DNA from 3 places in the Azospira sp. MPR-E4 genome. Region 3 is predicted to be linked to each of the others. Evidence: predicted binding sites of a transcription regulator. Region 3 holds the regulator's gene; each other region holds the start of a gene.
What was found. Region 3 encodes sigma-54, which starts transcription at its own class of promoters, with help from an activator protein. Its sites were predicted from a motif close to TGGCACGCTTNCTGCTNA; they were not measured.
Positions count from the first base shown of each region.

Region 1: the regulator sigma-54 is predicted to act here: its motif matches at 1,317-1,334, upstream of AC1RTA_RS03820 (pilin).
Region 2: the regulator sigma-54 is predicted to act here: its motif matches at 1,936-1,953, upstream of nirB (nitrite reductase large subunit NirB).

Region 1 covers NZ_JBXAST010000007.1:43,871-50,245, forward strand. Annotated here, with positions in the region: gene AC1RTA_RS03815 (HD domain-containing phosphohydrolase) at 1-1,205, shown strand, start outside; gene AC1RTA_RS03820 (pilin) at 1,386-1,856, shown strand; gene AC1RTA_RS03825 (glycosyltransferase family 2 protein) at 1,922-2,875, shown strand; gene AC1RTA_RS03830 (glycosyltransferase 87 family protein) at 2,878-4,782, shown strand; gene AC1RTA_RS03835 (class I SAM-dependent methyltransferase) at 4,779-5,510, opposite strand; gene AC1RTA_RS03840 (DMT family transporter) at 5,509-5,862, shown strand; gene AC1RTA_RS03845 (LTA synthase family protein) at 5,946-6,375, shown strand, end outside.
Region 2 covers NZ_JBXAST010000022.1:30,660-37,034, forward strand. Annotated here, with positions in the region: gene nirB (nitrite reductase large subunit NirB) at 1-1,735, opposite strand, end outside; gene AC1RTA_RS08740 (sensor domain-containing diguanylate cyclase) at 2,191-4,122, shown strand; gene blaOXA (class D beta-lactamase) at 4,241-5,137, opposite strand; gene AC1RTA_RS08750 (DUF1294 domain-containing protein) at 5,156-5,491, opposite strand; gene AC1RTA_RS08755 (alpha/beta hydrolase) at 5,622-6,375, shown strand, end outside.
Region 3 covers NZ_JBXAST010000016.1:19,265-25,639, forward strand. Annotated here, with positions in the region: gene AC1RTA_RS07120 (PAS domain S-box protein) at 1-156, opposite strand, end outside; gene recA (recombinase RecA) at 293-1,315, shown strand; gene recX (recombination regulator RecX) at 1,312-1,767, shown strand; gene lptB (LPS export ABC transporter ATP-binding protein) at 1,833-2,579, shown strand; gene AC1RTA_RS07140 (RNA polymerase factor sigma-54) at 2,646-4,124, shown strand; gene hpf (ribosome hibernation-promoting factor, HPF/YfiA family) at 4,139-4,459, shown strand; gene ptsN (PTS IIA-like nitrogen regulatory protein PtsN) at 4,615-5,100, shown strand; gene hprK (HPr(Ser) kinase/phosphatase) at 5,069-6,004, shown strand; gene AC1RTA_RS07160 (PsiF family protein) at 6,050-6,364, shown strand.

The DNA.
Region 1 (6,375 bases), on a different contig from region 3:
GCACCCGGGCCTTCGACGCCCGCACCGGCTACCGCTCCCAGTCCTTTCTCACGGTGCCCATGAAGAACCATGAGAACGAGGTGATCGGCGTCTTGCAGCTGATCAACGCCCAGGATCCCGTCAGCGGTGAAGTGCGGGCCTTCTCCTATGCGGACCAGCGCCTGGCCGAATCCCTTGCCTCCCAGGCGGCCATCGCCCTGACCAACCGGCAGCTCATTTCCCAGCTGGAAGAACTGTTCGAGTCCTTCATCCAGCTCATCAACACCGCCATCGACGAAAAATCCCCCTACACCGGCGGCCACTGCCAGCGGGTGCCGGAGCTGACCATGATGTTGGCCGAGGCGGTGAATGCCACCACGGAAGGCCCCCTGGCCGACTTCAGCATGTCCGACAAGGACCGCTACGAGCTGAAGATGGCCGGCCTGCTGCACGATTGCGGCAAGGTGACGACGCCGGTGCACGTGGTGGACAAGGCGACCAAGCTGCAGACCATCTTCGACCGCATCCATCTGTTGGATACCCGCTTCGAGGTGATCCGCCGCGATGCCCAGATTCGCATGTGGCAGGCCATTGCCGGCGGCCGTGGGGAAAGCCAGGCGCGCCAGGAACTGGAAGCGAGTCTGGCCCAGATGGAAGAAGACCAGCGCTTCCTGCAGCGCTGCAATGTGGGCGGCGAAGCCATGCAGCCGGAAGACCAGGAGCGGGTACGGCAGATCGCCCGCCGCTACCGCTGGCAGGATGCGCAGGGCAAGGAAAACGATTTCCTCAGCGCGGACGAAGTGGAGAACCTGACCATCCGGGCCGGCACCCTGACCGAGGCCGAGCGGGAGATCATCAACCACCACATCGTCGCCACCATCCGCATGCTGGAATCCCTGCCCTGGCCCAAGCACCTGAAGAACGTGCCGGAATACGCCGGCGGCCACCATGAGCGCATGGACGGCAAGGGCTATCCCCGGGGCCTGACCCGGGAACAGATGAGCATCCAGGCCCGGATCATGGGCATCGCCGACATCTTCGAAGCCCTCACCGCCCGGGACCGGCCTTACAAGGAAGGCATGAAGCTGTCCCAGACCCTGGCGATCATGGAGCGCTTCCGCGCCGGCGGCCACATCGATCCGGACCTGTTCGACGTCTTTATGCAGCAGAAGGTCTATGCCACCTATGCCCGCCGCTTCATCAGCCCGGAACAGATCGATATCTGAGGCCGGGGTGACGTGTATCGTTCAATGTGACGTAATTTGTCACCTCGGTCTTGCGCCGGGGGACTAGCCATAGTTCAGGGAGAACAACGGCTTGCCTGGTTCCGTGTCGGTTGGCATCTTTCCTGCTAATATTCCATCGGCGTCGCAAGGCGTTCTATTACTTGCTAAGGAGATTTACTCATGAAAAGCATTCAGAAGGGCTTTACCCTGATTGAACTGATGATCGTGGTTGCGATCATCGGCATTCTGGCCGCCGTTGCACTGCCGGCCTATCAGGACTACACCGTCCGTGCCAAGATGTCCGAAGTGATCCTGGCCGCTTCCGCCTGTCGTACCACCATCAGTGAAGTTGTGCAGTCTTCCTCCTCTTTGCCTGCGGGCGGCTCCTGGGGTTGCGAAAACTCTGCCACTGGTGGCGCTTCCAAGTATGTGAAGTCCATCAGTACCAGTGACGCAGGTGTTGTGTCTGTGGAAATCCAGAACATTAATGGTGATGTAAATGGTAAGACCGTTACTTTGACCCCCTATACCGATGCGGCCGGCTCTAACCCGCTGACTTCCAGCGATGCCGGTAAAACTGTGGCCCTGTGGAAGTGCGGCCCCGGTACCGGTTTGCAGGCCAAGTATCTGCCGGGTTCCTGCCGCGGTTAATTTCCGGGCTTAACCAGAAAAGGGCATGCGTGACGCATGCCCTTTTTTCATTTTTGTCTTGAGCTATGGCCAAATCTATTCGCACTCAAATTGCTATTGTTCTGCCGGCATACAACGAATCGACGACTATTGCTGCCTGTATTCGGGAGTTCCATCGGGTACTGCCGGGGGCGCAGATCATCGTGGTCGATAACAATTCGAGCGATGATACCGGTAGTGTCGCCTTGCAAACTTTGCAGTTTTCCGGCATTTCCGGCTGCGTTTTGTCGGAGCGCCGGCAGGGGAAAGCAAATGCTGTTCGGCGAGCTTTTCTTGAAGTGGATGCCGATGTTTATGTTATGGCAGATGCAGATCTGACTTATCCGGTAGATATTCTGCCGAAGCTATTAGACCCGGTATTGAGTGGCCAGGCAGACATGGTTGTCGGAGATCGGCTCAGCTCGGGGGCGTATGCTCGAGAAAACAAGCGCCCCTTCCATGGGTTTGGCAACTCTTTGGTTGCATGGATGGTGAACTCCCTTTTTTATGCCAGATTGACCGATATCATGAGCGGTTACCGTGTGATGACGCGACAGTTTGTCGAGAATTACCCCTGTCTAGTCGAAGGGTTCGAATTGGAAACGGATTTAACTCTCTATGCTGTAAATGGGCGGTTCCGTGTCGTCGAACTACCGGTACATTATCAAGATCGTCCGGCAGGGAGTTATTCAAAGCTGAATACCTTTACAGATGGCGCCAAAGTCATTTTTGCCATTGCCCAGATACTTCGTTATTACAAGCCATTTAAGTTTTTTGGCTGTTTATCGCTGCTTTTCTTCTTGAGTGGTCTTGTGGCCGCAGTTCCCGTGTTGACCGACTGGGTGCGGGAGCGCTATATCCACCACCTCCCTCTGGCCATCCTGGCCACGGGCCTTGAGCTAGTCGCTGTTCTTTCCCTTGCCATCGGTTTGATCCTGGACTCTGCCGCCTATCAGCAGCGCAAAGAACTGGAAATTAACTTGCGGCGTACCGGACGATAAGCATGCACTACATTTCTCCGAGACGGCTTGAGTATGCTGCCGTAGCGCTAGTAGTCGTTGCCGTCTTTCTGTGGGTGTTCTTGGCTGGGAAAGATGTAAATTGGGATTTGATCAATTACCACTATTACGGCGCCTATCAGTTTCTGGAAGGTCGGGTTGCGCAGGATTTTCTCGCCGCAGGCGTCCAGAGCTATATCAATCCCATAGGATATCTTCCCTTCTATGGGTTGATAAAACTAGGGTTACCCAGTTTTGCCATTGCAGCCCTGCTTACGCTCGTTCATGTCTGCAATCTTCTGCTGTTATGGGGGCTCAGCTTTCGTTTGCTGCCTGGCAATGACGGCGCGACTTCCTTTTTTCGGGCTGTAGGCGTCGCTCTATCAGCTGTATCTCCCGTTTTTCTGACGACGGTTGGCAGTAGCTTTATCGATCCGATTTCGTCGTTGTTGATTATGGCGGCATTGTATGCTGTTACCTTTGAGACCACGCGGTGGCGCATATTCTCGGGGAGCGCTTTGCTGGGTGCCGCCATCGGTCTGAAGCTTACCAACATCTTCTTCGCACCCGCTTTTCTCGGATTTGTTTTGGTTGCACTTGGCCGCTCTTTCTGGAGCTGGCGGGTGATTCTGCAAGGAGTTGGCGGAGCCGTAGCTGGTGGGGCTTTGCTGCACGGCTATTGGGGCTGGCTGTTGTGGCAAGAGTTCGGCAATCCGATATTTCCTTTTGCTAATAGCTTCTTCCACTCTCCGGATTTTCCGTTTGTCAGTATTCATGATGGACGCTTTCAACTTGGGGGCGTCAAGGATTTGCTGCTGCTTCCCCTCCGGATGATGGAAGCTCGTTCCGGTATCTATACGGAAAACCTGAGCCCAGATTTGCGAATTTTTCCCCTTCTCCTTGCGCTCGTTTGGGTGGCTATTGCTAGCATTCGCTCCACAGAGATTCGAGTGTCAAAATGGCCGTTCGCCTTGGTGTGCTTCTGGCTACTGGGATTTTCCGCCTGGCTGTGGGGCTCCACAATCGGACGCTATGCGCTCCCTTTATGGTTGTTGGCGGGACTTCTGTTGCCGGTGGTGCTCATCAGAATCATGCCGCTCCGATGGGCTGCCTTGATCACGGGGTGTTTGTTGGTTTTGCAAGTGGCCCATGGGTATGTCAGTGTTGGTAATTTCCGCTGGCAACCTACTGCATGGGAAGGCGCCTGGATCGAAGTGGATGTTCCGGACATACTTAGGAACAAAAAAGCATTTTTTCTTTCGGTCGGAGTCCAAACCTATTCAATGGCGATTCCATTCCTTCATCGCGATTCTGTTGTTACGAATATCGTGGGCCAGTACACCCTGCCGTATGGGAGGCAGATGTTGCCGCGGTTGAGAAAAATGATCAATGCATGGGATGGGGATTTTTATGTCTTGGGAGCGACTGTTCGGGCCCATGAGGAGGGGTTGCCACAGCGAATTCAGGATGATTTGTCTGCCCTAGTCGAGCCTTATGGGTTTGTGCTGACCGGGCGGCCGTGCATGCAGATTCGATTGAAAGGGAAGGGCGTGGTCGAGTGGGCTGGGAGCGGATTACTGAATCCGGAACAGGAAGACTATTTTCAGATGTGGGCGTGTCCCCTGGTTATTAGTCCTACAACACCGCAGGCCCTTGAGAGAATGGCTCGGGTTGAACGAATTTTTGATACGGCAGAGAAGGCTTGTTCTTCCCTCCTGGGGCCTAGCCCGACACTGGCAATGCAGGGGCGAGGAGGCTGGCAGCGGCTATACTTTAATCAGCAAGCCGCTCTAATCCTCAAGGATGAAGTGGTGATATATCGACCTTATTTGGCAATGGGTGATCGGCTGGTCGGCAGTGCCCCTGATCTTGAGAAAGGAACGATGCTCAGTAGGGAGTGGTGCCATTAATCCGACTCCCTCATTGCAGCAATAAAAATATTTTTCCCCACCCATTTTCCAAGTAAACGATCAACTAGAAGGGATAGGGGGAAACAGTACCGGTCATACAGTTTTAGCGCCCGGGAACTGACTTCCCCATCTTTACTGCCAATAAGTTTAAAAAGTAGGGATGCAAAGAAACCCAAGCTATCAACATAGTGCCACTGCATAACACGAAATCCTGCGGCAACCAGTTTATTCTGGATGTCTGACGCCGAGTATCTCCGATGGTGACCAACCCGTTCATCCATCCTGCTCCAGATTAATTTGAATGCAGGGAGGTAGAGGCATAGCCTGCCATTTTTCTTTAGCTTTCCCAAGAGCTCCTGCAGTGTGGTGAGGTCGTCCTCAATGTGCTCCAGAACATTGGAGGAATAAATTAGGTCCATGCTGTCGTTCTCGATGTCGCTTAGCGACTTTGCGACAGGGTGCTTTGTGCTTAGGTAGGCCGCTAGCTCTGGATCAATTTCTAGGCATTTTATGGTGCCGTATTCGGACATTCTGTCCGCCAAAATTCCATACCCAGCCCCGAAATCGAGTATGGCTTTATCCTTGTTGGAGTGGGCTAGATGTGTTGCAAAAAGCGAGCAAATATGAGCGTTGTAGTTACGCAGAAGTGCCGTGGCATAGAGCTCCTCCTTTCCTGAGTAATGTACTCCCCCTTGTCGTTGCAATGCGGGCTGTTCGGATTTTGTCATGATGAAATTTAATTTAGATGGTTATATTGGTCTGTTAGCCGCAGGGGCTATTGTTTTGAATGTGGGTGCTCAGGTAGTGACCAAATACATGGGCCGGAATGGGTTGCACGAATGGCAGGACTGGGTTTCTCCGTGGATTGTGTCAGCCATTGCCATGTATTTTTTCAGCTTTCTATTGGTTGCCAAAATTCTAAGCAGAGCGCCTCTTTCCCTGGCGTCCCCACTTCTTGCTGGCGGAACTTTCATTCTAGCTGCTATTGGGGGCGTGTATTTTTTTGGTGAATCAATCAGTCCCTTGCGGTGGCTGGGCATCGTGATGATTGTGATTGGCATCTTGTGCGTCAGCAGATAGCTTTGAGCTTTGTTCTCATGAGAAAAGCTTTCGTTGACAGGTGGAGCTTGCGACTGCCTCTGCGTCAAGCGATAGAGACTCTTGTGATTGCGGTCCTGCTGGGAACGATCCACTTTGCAAGTGCTAGTGTTTTTCAGGACTTTTACTGGAAAGACTGGCGTGGAATCCGTTGGATTGCCATCCTCATGTCTCTATGCCCAATGGCCTTGGGCTACTTACTTTTGCGCTTTGCTTTCCCTCCCTTGATTGCGGCGGCTCTGCTGGGGGTTTTGTCTTTTGCGCTTGGCTATATCCACTGGACTAAGTTGGGGCTGACCGCAGAGCCTTTAGTGTGGGCTGATCTCCGGTCCACCAACAATTACTCCATCGTTTTCCACTATTTATCTGTTTCTAGCTCTTTATTGTTGCTGTTGCTCACTATGATCATTTTCGCCTCTGCTTTCCGAGCAAGGCGTACATGGTGGGCATCCCTGGTCCGTGGAAGCCACCTACGGATAGTCGGTTGCTGTGTTC
Region 2 (6,375 bases), on a different contig from region 3:
TGACGCCGCCCCACATGCGCGGCACCACCGAATAGGTGCCGTCTTTCTGGATGTTGGCGTGGGCCCGCTCGTTGATGAAGCGGCTTTGCGGATCGTCCTTGGCCTCGTGGGGGAAGGTGGAGATGAGGTAGTAGTTGAGGGCCGGGCGGCACTTCTCGCAGCCGTTGGGATTCTTCCAGGCCAGGGCTTCGATCACCGCCGGAATGGAGGTCAGGTGCCGCTCCCGGATGGCCTGGCGCACGGCCCCGTGGCTGTGCTCGGTGCAGCCGCACATGGGCTTCTCGGCGCTGCTGGCGGCCTGGTAGGCGCCGCCCACGGTGGAGGCCAGGATCTGCTCCACCAGGCCGGTGCAGGAGCCGCAGGAAGCGGAAGCCTTGGTGTGCTTGCGCACCTCGTCCAGGGTGAACAGCCCCTTCTCCTTGATGGCCTTGACGATGACGCCCTTGGTGACGCCGTTGCAGCCGCACACCTCGGCGCTGTCGGCCATGGCGGCGGCCTTGTTGTGGCCCTGGTGGCCCGTGTCCCCCAGGTTGCTCTGGCCGAACATGAGGTGGTCGCGGATCTGGCTGACGTCCTTGCCCTCCCGCAGCAGCTGGAAGTACCAGGAACCGTCCGCCGTGTCGCCGTAGAGCACGCCGCCCACCAGCTTGTTGTCCTTCAGCACCAGGCGCTTGTACACGCCGCCGGCCGGGTCGTGCAGGACGATGTCCTCGGTGTCGCTGCCGCCCATGAAGTCGCCGGCGGAGAAAAGGTCGATGCCGGTGACCTTCAGCTTGGTGGAAGTCACCGAGCCCTGGTAGCGGCCGATGCCGTAGCCCGCCAGGTGGTTGGCGCAGACCTTGGCCTGCTCGAACAGCGGCGCCACCAGGCCGTAAGCGATGCCGCGATGGCTGACGCATTCGCCCACGGCGTAGATTTTGGGATCGTAGGTCTGCAGGGTGTCGGAAACGACGATGCCCCGGTTGCAGTGGATGCCGGAAGACTCGGCCAGGGCCGTGTTGGGGCGGATGCCCACCGCCATCACCACCAGATCGGCGGGAATCTGCATGCCGTCCTTGAAGCGGATGGCTGCCACCCGGCCGCTCTCACCGGCGATGAGGGCTTCCGTGTTTTTCTGCAGCAGGAATTTCAGGCCCCGCTCCTCCAGGGACTGCTGCAGCATGCGCCCGGCCACCTCGTCCAGCTGGCGCTCCAGCAGCCAGGGGCCGACGTGTACCACGGTCACGTCCATGCCCCGCAGCTTGAGGCCGTTGGCCGCTTCCAGGCCCAGCAGGCCGCCGCCGATGACCACCGCGTGACGATGGGTCCTGGCCGCCTCGATCATGGCGTCAGTGTCGGCGATGTCCCGATAGGCGATCACCCCCGGCAGGTCGTTGCCGGGAATGGGCAGCATGAAGGGGTTGGAGCCGGTGGCCAGCAGCAGGCGGTCGTAGGACTCCACCGTGCCGTCCTCGGCGACGACCTGGCGCCTGACCCGGTCCACCTTGGTCACCTTCTTGTTGAGGTGCAGCTTGATGCCGTTGTCGGCGTACCACTGCAGATCGTTGAGGACAATCTCGGGCACCGTCATCTCGCCGGCCAGGACCGGGGAAAGCAGGATGCGGTTGTAGTTGGGATGGGGCTCGGCGCCGAAGACGGTGATGTCGTAGTGGTCCGGGGCGATCTTCAGCAGCTCTTCCAGGGTGCGCACGCCGGCCATGCCGTTGCCCACCAGCACCAGTTTGGGTTTGTTCATGAAGCACTCCTTCGGTCGCCGGCTTCCGGGGTGCGGGACGGGCCTCGGACTGCGCCCGCGCCATTGCGGTACGCCGTCGTGCCCTCCCGCAACGCCATCAGGCAGCGAGAGAAAACATTGAAGGGCAGTGCTTCACGTTGACCCCGAGGGCCACACCACCGGCAGTCCCGCCGCCCAGGCGACAGGAGTACGCCGGAGATTTAGCAATCGCCATGCCATTCCGTAAGCGCATGATTTAAATGGGATAACACCAAACCCGCCGCCCGCGCCGCCGCACACAACTGGTGCATCGCCGCCCCGCCCTGCCCCGCCAGCGGGCGCCCGGCACCATCCCTCGGCTGCCGCCCGCCGCCGGTCCCCTGCTGGCCCAAAGGCCTATTTGAGGAAGTCCGGGCCCATGCCAGAATGGGCCGACAGACGAGTGCTTCGTGCGCCCCATCCCAATGGAGAACGCCATGGCTCCCGAAAACAGTACCGCCCCCCCCAGCCGCCCGCCCCTGGTGCGTCCCGGACGCAGCCTGCTGGTCGGCTGGCTGCTCCTGGTGGCCATCATCATCGGCCTGGTCTTCCGGGAAATCGGCGAAACCCGGGAACGCCTCTACAACGCCGCCTGGGACAACCTCAGCACCCTCAACCTGGCCCTGCTGGAACAGATGGAGCGGGCCATCACCGCCACCGACCAGGCCCTGCTCAACGCCCGCCAGGAAGTGGCCGCCATGCCGCCCCTGGTGGCGGAGAAAAACCCGGCCCGGCGCGAGGAGCAGGCCCGGCGCCTGCACCAGCTGCTGCGCAGCCAGGTCACCGCCACCCCCTTCGTCACCAACCTGGTGCTGGTGGACGCCCAGGGCAATGTGCTGGCCCACTCGGCCCGCCACCCGGTACCCGCCATGAACGTGCGGGAGCGGGAATACTTCCGCCGCCTGCGCGACACGGCCGAAGCCGAGCCCCTCATCTCGCCCCCCACCCGCACCCTGCTCGACGGCTCCCAGCGGCTCATCTTCTCCCGCCGTCTGGTGGGGCCCCGGGGCCATTTCGCCGGCGTCATCCTGGCCAGCGTCAGCCTGGCCGATGTGGTCTCCTTCTACCGCTCCGTGCTGCACCTGCCCGGCGGCGCCGTGGCCCTTTACCACAGCAACGCCACCCTGCTCGCCCGCTACCCGGAAATGCCCGACAGCCTGGGCCATGCCTACCCGGAACAGGACCTGTTCCTGCGCACTCCCGGCCGCGGCGCCAGCGGCACCCTGCTGGAAACCAGCTCCATGGACGGGCGCCAGCGCCTGAAAAGCTTCCGCGAGGCCAAGCGCTATCCCATCCTGGTCTCCGTCTCCCAGGAGGAAAGCGAACTGCTGCGCCCCTGGCGCGCCACCACCCTGCACATCATCCTCATGGGCCTGGGCAGCATCGTCCTCTGCTCCCTCTTCATCGGCCTCATCTGGCGCCAGCTGCAGCGCCTGGAGGAACAGGCCCGGGCCCTGCGGGAAAGCGAAGGGCGCTTCCGCAACCTGGTGGAACGGGCCGGCGACGCCCTCTTCCTGCACGACCCCGGCGGCCGCATCGAGGACGTGAACCAGCAGGCCTGCGACAGCCTGGGCCTGCCCCGGGAGGAGCTGATCGGCAGCAACATGGACGCCTTCGAGGTCGGCATTCCCGCCGCCGAACTGCACCAGCTGTGGCACAACCTGGACACCAACGCCCCGGTGACCCAGGAAGGCCGCCACCGCCACCGCCTGGGCCACGAATTCCCGGTGGAGATGCGCATCGGCGCCTTCGCCTCCGGCGGCCGCCGCCTGATCCTGACCCTGGCCCGGGACATCACCGAGCGCCAGGCCTACCAGGAGAAGCTGCGCCAGCAGGCCCTGCACGACGGCCTCACCGGCCTGCCCAACCGGGTCCTCTTCAACGACCTCCTGGGCCAGCTGCTGGCCCAGTCGGAACGGCAGGAGCGGGCCTTCGCCCTGCTCTTCGTGGACCTGGACCATTTCAAGGAAGTGAACGACACCCTGGGCCACGCCGCCGGCGACCGGCTGCTGCAGGAAGCGGCGGCCCGCCTGCGGGGCTGCCTGCGCAAGGCCGATACGGTGGCCCGCCTGGGGGGCGACGAATTCGCCGTGCTCCTGGCGGAGGTGGCGGGGGCCGAGGATGCGGAACAGGTGGCGGAAAAGATCGTCGCCGCCATGAACCGGCCCTTCCCCCTGCCGAACGGCGAGGGCCACGTTTCCGCCAGCATCGGCATCGCCCTCTACCCGGAGGCGGGCAAGGACGCGGAAACCCTGCTGCGCCACGCCGACTGGGCCATGTACCAGGCCAAGTCCGGCGGCCGCAACGGCTACCGGCGCTACCGGCACGTGGTGGGGGAAACGACTCTGGGCCAGGGCCTGGGGCTGTAAACCGTCGGCTCGGGCAGCACCCGGCTGGGAACCAGGCGGGACGGGCCTGACGGCGACAGCATCGCCGGGAGCCTTATCCCGCGGGCCTCACCGCCATGGCAGGCCCCTTAGGCAAGTCCTATTTGCCTGGCAGGGCGGTGCCGGGCGTGGCGGGAGACACGGCCCCGGTCATCGCACTCGAGGCATTCGCCCCACTCGGCAAAACCGGCGCCGCCGCCGGCAGGGCGCCGATGGCCGCCAGGATGGCCCGGGCCACCCCTTCCCGTTTCGGCAGATCCGCCATCCGCCCCGGCGTATCCAGGTTGAGGGCGAAGAACACCGGCCCCTGGGGCCACTCCACCCAGCCCACCCACCAGCCGATGCGGCCGTCCCAGCCGGTCTTGGCCCGCAGGATCCAGTCGCGGCCGGCCTCCACGATCATCACGTCCTTCACCAGCCGCTGGTGGGCCAGGGCCAGCGGCAGCTGATTGCGGTAGAGGCGCTCGAGAAAGGCCACCTGCTCCTCGGCGGAAATGCGCAACTTGCCGTCCAGCCAGTAGCCGTCCTCGCCGCCGGACGGCTCGGCGTTGCCGTAGTCCATGGCCTGCAGCAGGCGCCGGGCCCGGGCCTCGCCGATCTGCCGGGCAAAGTCCTGGTACACCCAGACCACGGATGCGCGCATGGAGGAACGCAGGTCCTGGTCCCGGTTCCAGGCCGGGATGGCGCGCTGCACCCCGTCCCAGGGCAGGACCTGGAATTCGTCCCGCAGCACGCCGCTCTCCAGGGCCATCAGGGCATGGGCGATCTTGAAGGTGGAGGCGGGCACATAGCGCCGCGCCGCCCGCTCCGCATCGTAGCGCCACAGGCGGTGGCCGCCGCCGCGCCGGTCCGCCACCACCATGGTGCCGCGGGCCTCGGCGGCAGCGAAGAAGACGCCCCACTCGGGCCGTTCGTCCGCGGTTTCCGCCCGGGCGGCAACGCCGCCCCCCAGCAGGAGCAGACAGAAAACCAGGGACCGGACTACACGGAATTTCATCATGGGCGCCTCACGACCTCAGCCCGGCACGGGGATGGCCGGCATGGAAAAGGGAAAGCCGCGGTCCTGGCCCAGCCGCCACAGCAGCAAGGCCAAAACCGCCAGATTGACCGCCACCGTCAGCCAGAACCAGGTACGGAAGGGCTGCTTGCGGCTCTTGTGACGCAGCCAGGCCTGGGCCAGCCAGGCTCCCGGCCAGCCGCCGAGCAGGGCCAGGCCGTGCAGGGTGGCCTCGCTGATGCGCCAGGCACGGCGCCGGGCTGCCGACTTGTCCCAGGCGTACACCAGCAGGGTGAGCAGGCTGAGGGCGGCGTAATGGAGCGGCAGCAGGGAGAGGATCGGGGCGGATGACAAGGCAGGCTCGCGGCAAAGGTTCGGCATGGGGCGCATGACGCCGGGAAAACTGGCGGATAATGCCCCTTCCCGCCCCTCCCGCACAACCGGGAGGCCACCGCCGTACCCTGCCCTGCCCACCGGATCCGCCATGCCCAGCCTCAAAGCCCGCGCCGTCATCTTCCTGCTCAAGCACCGCCACTGGTTCCGCCTCAAGGCCCGGCGCGAGACCATCACCTTTGACACCTCCATCCCGGCCCTGCGGGCCCAGGTGGAAAAATCCGGGGTGATCTTCGGCAAGCTGCCCCCCGACATCGCGGTGGACAGCTTCAACCTGGGCAGCATGAGCCTGGAGTGGATCCGCCCCCGAGACGACGCCGGCGGCAGCGCCATGCTCTATTTCCACGGCGGCGGCTACGTCATGGGCTCCCACCGCTCCCATCGGGCGGCGGTGGCCAAGTTTGTCGCCGGCAGCGGCGTGCCGGCCCTGGTCTTCGATTACCGGCTGGCCCCGGAGCACCCCTTCCCGGCCGCCCTGGACGACGCCCTGGCGGCCTGGGAGTGGCTGCTGGCCCGGGGCCAGGACCCGGCCAGGGCCGTCTTTGCCGGCGATTCGGCCGGCGGCGGCCTGCTGCTGGCGGCCCTGCTGGCCCTGCGCGACAAGGGCCGGCCCCTGCCGGCGGCGGCGGTGGCCCTGTCGCCGTGGACCGATCTCACCAGCAGCGGCCCCTCCTACCAGGAATCGGACCCCCTGGCGCCGGACGGCTGCTGGGAGGTTTTCAGCCGCTACTACGCCGGCGAGCGGGACCGGCGCGAGCCCCTCATCTCGCCCCTCTTCGGCGACCTGCAGGGCCTGCCGCCCCTGCTGCTGCACGCCGGCGGTGCCGAGATCATGCGCGACGACG
Region 3 (6,375 bases):
GGGCACGAAGAGGCCGTGGCCGGCAGTGCCGATGGCCATGGTCAGCTGGGCCACCGCCAGATAGGCGGCAAACACCAGCAGCAGCCCCGGGAGCAGGGGCAGGCGGGCAGCGGGGAGGGGAGCGGCGGCCGGGGGCGCCAATAATCGCTTTAGCATAATTTGCGCCATTTTCCCTGCTTTGCCGCGGTGTTCCAAGGCCTTTGATGCTGGGGATAACACGTAGTCCGGGTAACTTGGCGTAGGCCGGAGGGTTTGTGCCATAATCAGCCGCTTGATTTTGGGGAATTCAGTCATGGACGACAACAAGGCCAAAGCACTAACCGCCGCACTGGCGCAGATCGAAAAGCAGTTCGGCAAGGGCGCCATCATGAAGATGGGCGAGACCGAAGTGGACAAGGGTGTGGACGTGGTGTCCACCGGCTCCCTGGGCCTGGACGTGGCCCTCGGCGTGGGCGGCCTGCCCCGGGGCCGGGTGGTGGAAATCTACGGTCCGGAATCCTCCGGCAAGACCACCCTGACCCTGCAGGTCGTGGCCGAGATGCAGAAGCTGGGCGGCACCGCCGCCTTTATCGACGCGGAACACGCCCTCGATCCCCAGTACGCCCAGAAGCTGGGCGTGAACATCGGCGAGCTGCTCATCTCCCAGCCGGACAACGGCGAACAGGCCCTGGAAATCGCCGACATGCTGGTGCGTTCCGGCGGTGTGGACGTGATCGTGGTGGACTCCGTGGCCGCCCTCACCCCCAAGGCCGAAATCGAAGGCGAGATGGGCGATTCCATGATGGGCCTGCACGCCCGCCTGATGAGCCAGGCCCTGCGCAAGCTCACCGCCAACATCAAGAAGACCAATACCCTGGTCATCTTCATCAACCAGATCCGCATGAAGATCGGGGTGATGTTCGGTTCCCCGGAAACCACCACCGGCGGCAACGCGCTCAAGTTCTACGCCTCCGTGCGCCTGGATATCCGCCGTATCGGCGGCATCAAGAAGGGTGACGAGGTGATCGGCAACGAAACCCGCGTCAAGGTGGTGAAGAACAAGGTCTCCCCGCCCTTCCGCGAAGCCCTGTTCGACATCCTCTACGGCGAAGGCATCTCCCGCGAGGGCGAGATCATCGAACTGGGGGTGGCCAACAAGCTGATCGAGAAGTCCGGCGCCTGGTACTCCTACAAGGGCGAGAAAATCGGCCAGGGCAAGGACAACTCCCGGGAATTCCTCAAGGCCAACCCGGCCATTGCCCAGGAAATTGAAGGCAAGATCCGGGAAGCCCTGGGCGTGGCCAATCCCGCCCCGGCGGCCGCTGCCGGGGAATGACCCCGAGCCTGCGCCAGCGGGCCCTGGGGCTGCTGGCGCGGCGGGAGTACAGCCGGGCCGAACTGGCCCGCAAGCTGGCGCCCCACGCAGAATCCGAGGCTGAGCTGGAGACCCTGCTGGACGACCTGGCGGCCCGCCGCCAGCTTTCCGATGCCCGCTATGCCAGTGAAAGGGTCGCCATCCGCGCCCGCCGCTACGGCGATGCCCGGCTGGCCCAGGAGCTGCGGCAGAAGGGCGTGGCCGAGGAAACCGTCGCCGCGGCCCTGGCCCAGGGCGGCAGCGAGCTGGAACGGGCGCGCCAGGTGTGGCAGAAGAAATTCGCCGCCCTGCCCGCCGATCTGGCCGAGCGGGCCAAACAGACCCGCTTCCTCCTCAGCCGCGGCTTTGCCGCCGCCACCGTCCGCCAGGTGCTGCAGGGCGGCTGGGACGACGAGTCCGGCAGCGACTGGTAGAACCCCCGGGCGACACCTCTGGCACAATGCCTTTACGCCCCCGCATTCATAGAATCCGATAGCCCATGTCCGAGCAGAACCCCGACCTCATCGCCAAGCTTTCCGCCAACAACCTGAAAAAGCGCTACAAGTCCCGCACCGTGGTGCATGACGTGTCCTTCGAGGTGGGCAGCGGTGAGGTGGTGGGCCTGCTGGGCCCCAACGGTGCCGGCAAGACCACCTGTTTCTACATGATCGTCGGCCTGGTGCCCTCCGACGGCGGCTCCATCCAGCTGCAGAATCAGGAAGTGACCCACTTCCCCATCCACAAGCGGGCCCATCTGGGCATTTCCTACCTGCCCCAGGAGGCTTCCGTCTTCCGCAAGCTCAACGTGGAGGAGAACATCCGCGCCGTGCTGGAACTGCAGAAGCTGCCCAAGCACGAGATCGACCTGCGCCTGGAGGAACTGCTGGAAGAGCTGCACATCGGCCACATTCGCGCTTCCAATGCCGCCGCCCTGTCCGGTGGCGAGCGCCGCCGGGTGGAAATCGCCCGGGCCCTGGCCACCTCTCCCCGTTTCATCCTGCTGGATGAGCCCTTCGCCGGCGTGGACCCCATCGCCGTGCTGGAAATCCAGAAGATCATCCGTTTCCTCAAGGACCGCAGCATCGGCGTGCTCATCACCGACCACAACGTGCGTGAGACCCTGGGCATCTGCGACCGGGCCTACATCATCAATGAGGGCCGGGTGCTGGCGTCTGGCCGCCCGGATGAGATCGTTTATAATGAAGACGTCCGAAAAGTATATCTGGGCGAGAGCTTCCGTCTCTGACGAGCCCAGTCTCCGAGTCTTTCCCTCAACCCGCTCATTGCCGCCGGCCCCTTCGGCCCCGGGTCCATGAAACCAACCCTCCAACTCAAACTCTCGCAGCACCTGGCCCTGACGCCACAGCTGCAGCAGTCCATCCGGCTGCTGCAGCTGTCGACGCTCGAGCTGGAGCAGGAGTTGGAGAAGTATCTGCTGGAAAACCCCCTGCTGGAGCGCGAGGACGAGAACTACGAGCCCTCCTACAGCGGGAGCGAAGGCGAATACGCCGGCAGTACGGCCGAGGCCGCTGCCGAAGGCCCGCGGGAAGGCGATAGCGGCGAATCCGGTGAAGGCGCCGACAGTCACGGCCCCGAAGAAGTCCGGGACGACAGCCGGGACAGCCTGGGCGAGGGCGAGGACTGGTTTGCCGAAGGCAGCTACCCTTCCGCCTCCCGCGACGAGGACGAGGATTCCGACTTCCAGGAAGTGCAGGCCGCCAACACCTCCCTGCGCGACCACCTCAACTGGCAGCTGGGCCTGATGCAGCTCTCCGAGCGGGACCGGCAGCTGGTCAGCTTCCTGATCGAGGCTCTGGACGAGGACGGCTACCTGACCCAGCCCCTGGAGGAGCTGCAGGAAGCCCTGCCGGAAGAGCTGGAAATCGACCTGGACGACCTGCAGATCGCCCTGCGCCACCTGCAGCACCTGGACCCGACCGGTGTCGGCGCCCGCACTCCGGGCGAATGCCTGGCCCTGCAGCTGGAAGCCCTGCCGGCCGACGAGGTGCGGGACCAGGCCCTGAAGCTGGTGCGCCATCATCTGGAACTGCTGGCCGGCCGGGACTTCACCAAGCTGAAGAAGCTGCTGGGCTGCGACGACGAGCGCCTGCGCGCCGTCACCAACCTGGTGAAGAGCCTCAACCCCCGGCCCGGCGCCCAGTACGCGCCCCTGGATGCCCGCTACATCACCCCGGACGTGGTGGTGAAGAAGGTGCGCAACCAGTGGACCGCCAGCATCAATCCGGACGCCTACCCGCGCCTGCGCATCAACCGGCTCTACGCCGAGATCCTCTCCAAGCAGCGCGGCTCCAGCCTCTCCGGCCAGCTGCAGGAGGCCCGCTGGCTGATCAAGAACGTGCAGCAGCGTTTCGACACCATCCTGCGCGTGTCCCAGGCCATCCTGGACCGCCAGCGCCAGTTCTTCGAACACGGCGAGGTGGCCATGCGTCCCCTGGTACTGCGGGAAATCGCCGAAACCCTGGGCCTGCACGAATCCACCGTTTCCCGGGTGACCACCCAGAAGTACATGGCCACCCCCCGGGGCATTTTCGAACTCAAGTATTTCTTCGGCAGCCACGTGGCCACGGATACGGGGGGCGCCTGTTCGGCCACCGCCATCCGGGCCCTGATCAAGCAGCTGGTGGCGGCCGAAGACCCCAAAAAACCCCTTTCGGACAGTCAAATATCCGAAATTCTTGGCCAACAAGGCATTGTTGTGGCGCGTCGAACCATTGCAAAATACAGAGAAGCGCTCAACATTTCGCCGGCCAACCTACGCAAGTCCATCTAAAAAAGGAGCGAGCCATGAACCTGCACATCACCGGACATCACCTGGAAGTCACCCCGGCGATCCGCGACTACGTCACTGCCAAGCTGGAGCGGGTTACGCGTCACTTCGACAGCGTCATCGACGTCAACGTCATCCTCACCGTGGAAAAGCTGAAGCAGAAGGCTGAAGTCACCGTGCGCGTGCCCGGCAAGGACATCCACGTGGATGCCGAGGATGCCGACCTGTATGCCGCCGTGGACACCCTGATCGACAAGCTGGACCGCCAGGTGCAGAAGTACAAGCAGAAGGCCCAGGATCACCACCGCGACACCATCAAGAATCACATCGAAGAGTGATCTGATTCCCTCTCCGGGACTGGGATGAAAGGCATAGGCGGCGGGGTCGTTTTCCGTTATGATCCCGCCACTTTTCGCCAGGTATCCTGCCTGAATCCCAGTCTCCAACCGGCCCTGCCGCCGCCATCCCGCTGTTCGGGGAAGGTTCCCGCCCCATGGATCTGATCGCCAAACTCCTCCCTCCCGCCCACATCCTGCTGGACCTCGAAGCCAGCAGCAAGAAGCGGGCATTCGAGCAGGCCGGACTGCTGTTCGAGAACAACCTGGGCATCGCCCGGGCCACGGTTTTCGACAGCCTCTTCGCCCGGGAAAAACTCGGTTCCACCGGCCTGGGCCAGGGGGTTGCCATTCCCCACGGCCGCATCAAGGGGCTCAAGGAAGCCGCCGGCGCCTTCATGCGCCTGTCCGCCCCGGTGCCTTTCGATTCCCCCGATGGCAAGCCCGTCGGCCTGATGTTCGTGCTGCTGGTGCCGGAACAGGCCACCGAGCAGCATCTGCAGATTCTTTCCGAGCTGGCCCAGCGTTTCTCCGACCGGGCCTTCCGCGAGGCCCTGGGCGCCTGCGACAACACCGACGACGCCCACCGCCTGTTCACCGACTGGGGGAACCATGCGGCAAATCTCCATCAGCCAGCTGTTTGAGGACCACCAGGACAAGCTGTCCCTGACCTGGGTCGCGGCCCAGGGTGCCGAACGCTCCATCGAGATCCGGGAGCGGGGCAACTACGGCGCCGACGTGGTCGGCCACCTCAACCTGATCCACCCGGAACGCCTGCAGGTCATCGGCGCCGCCGAGTACCAGTGGCTGAGCCGCGTCAATCCTGAGCGCCTCAAGGCGCAGATGAACGAAATTTTCGCCGCCCAGCCCCCTGCCGTCATCGTCGCCGAGGGCCTGGAAGTGCTGCCGGCCGTGCTGGAGGGCTGCGAGAGCACCGGCACGCCCCTGTTCACCACCGCCAAACCCTGCTCGGCCGTGATCGACCTGCTGCGCATCTACCTCTCCCGCCGCCTGGCGGACACGGTGTCGGTGCATGGCGTCTTCATGGACGTGCTGGGCATGGGCGTCCTCATCACCGGCGATTCCGGCGTCGGCAAGTCCGAACTGGCCCTGGAACTGATTTCCCGGGGCCACGGTCTGGTCGCCGACGACGTGGTGGAACTGGCCCGCATCGCTCCCGCCACCATCGAGGGCCGTTGCCCTGGCATGCTGCGGGACTTCCTCGAAGTGCGGGGCCTGGGCCTGCTCAATATCCGCACCATCTTCGGCGAGACCGCCTCCCGGCGGAAAATGAAGCTAAAGCTGATCGTGCACCTGCAAAAGCCGGTGGCCGGGGTGGATGCGCCGCGCCTGCCCCTGGATGCCCAGACCCAGGAGATCCTCGGCGTGGCCGTGCGCAAGGTGGTCATTCCGGTGGCTGCCGGGCGCAACCTGGCGGTGCTGCTGGAGGCGGCGGTGCGCAACAGCATCCTGCAGCTGCGCGGCATCGACAACATGCAGGAATTCATCACCCGGCAGCAGAAGCTGCTGCTTGACGACGATATTTGACGAACGCATAGTGGTAAGCCCTGCCTGACCACTGACGGAGACACCATGAAAAAGATGCTGCTAGCCCTGTTTTCCCTGGCCTGTATCGGCCTGGCTCCCGTTGCCGGCGCCGCCGACGCGGCCAAAGCGCCGACGCCCCAGCAGGAGCGCATGAAGAACTGCAACAAGGAAGCCGGCGAGAAGGGCCTCAAGGGCGACGAGCGCAAGGGATTCATGAAGACCTGCCTCTCCGGCAAGACCGCCGATGCTCCCGCCGCCAATGCGGAGTGCCAGTCCAAGGCCGCGGAGAAGAAGCTGGCCGGTGCCGCCAAGGCCTCCTTCATCAAGAAGTGCGAAGCCGACAGCCAGGCTGCCAAGTAAGCCCGGGGCGG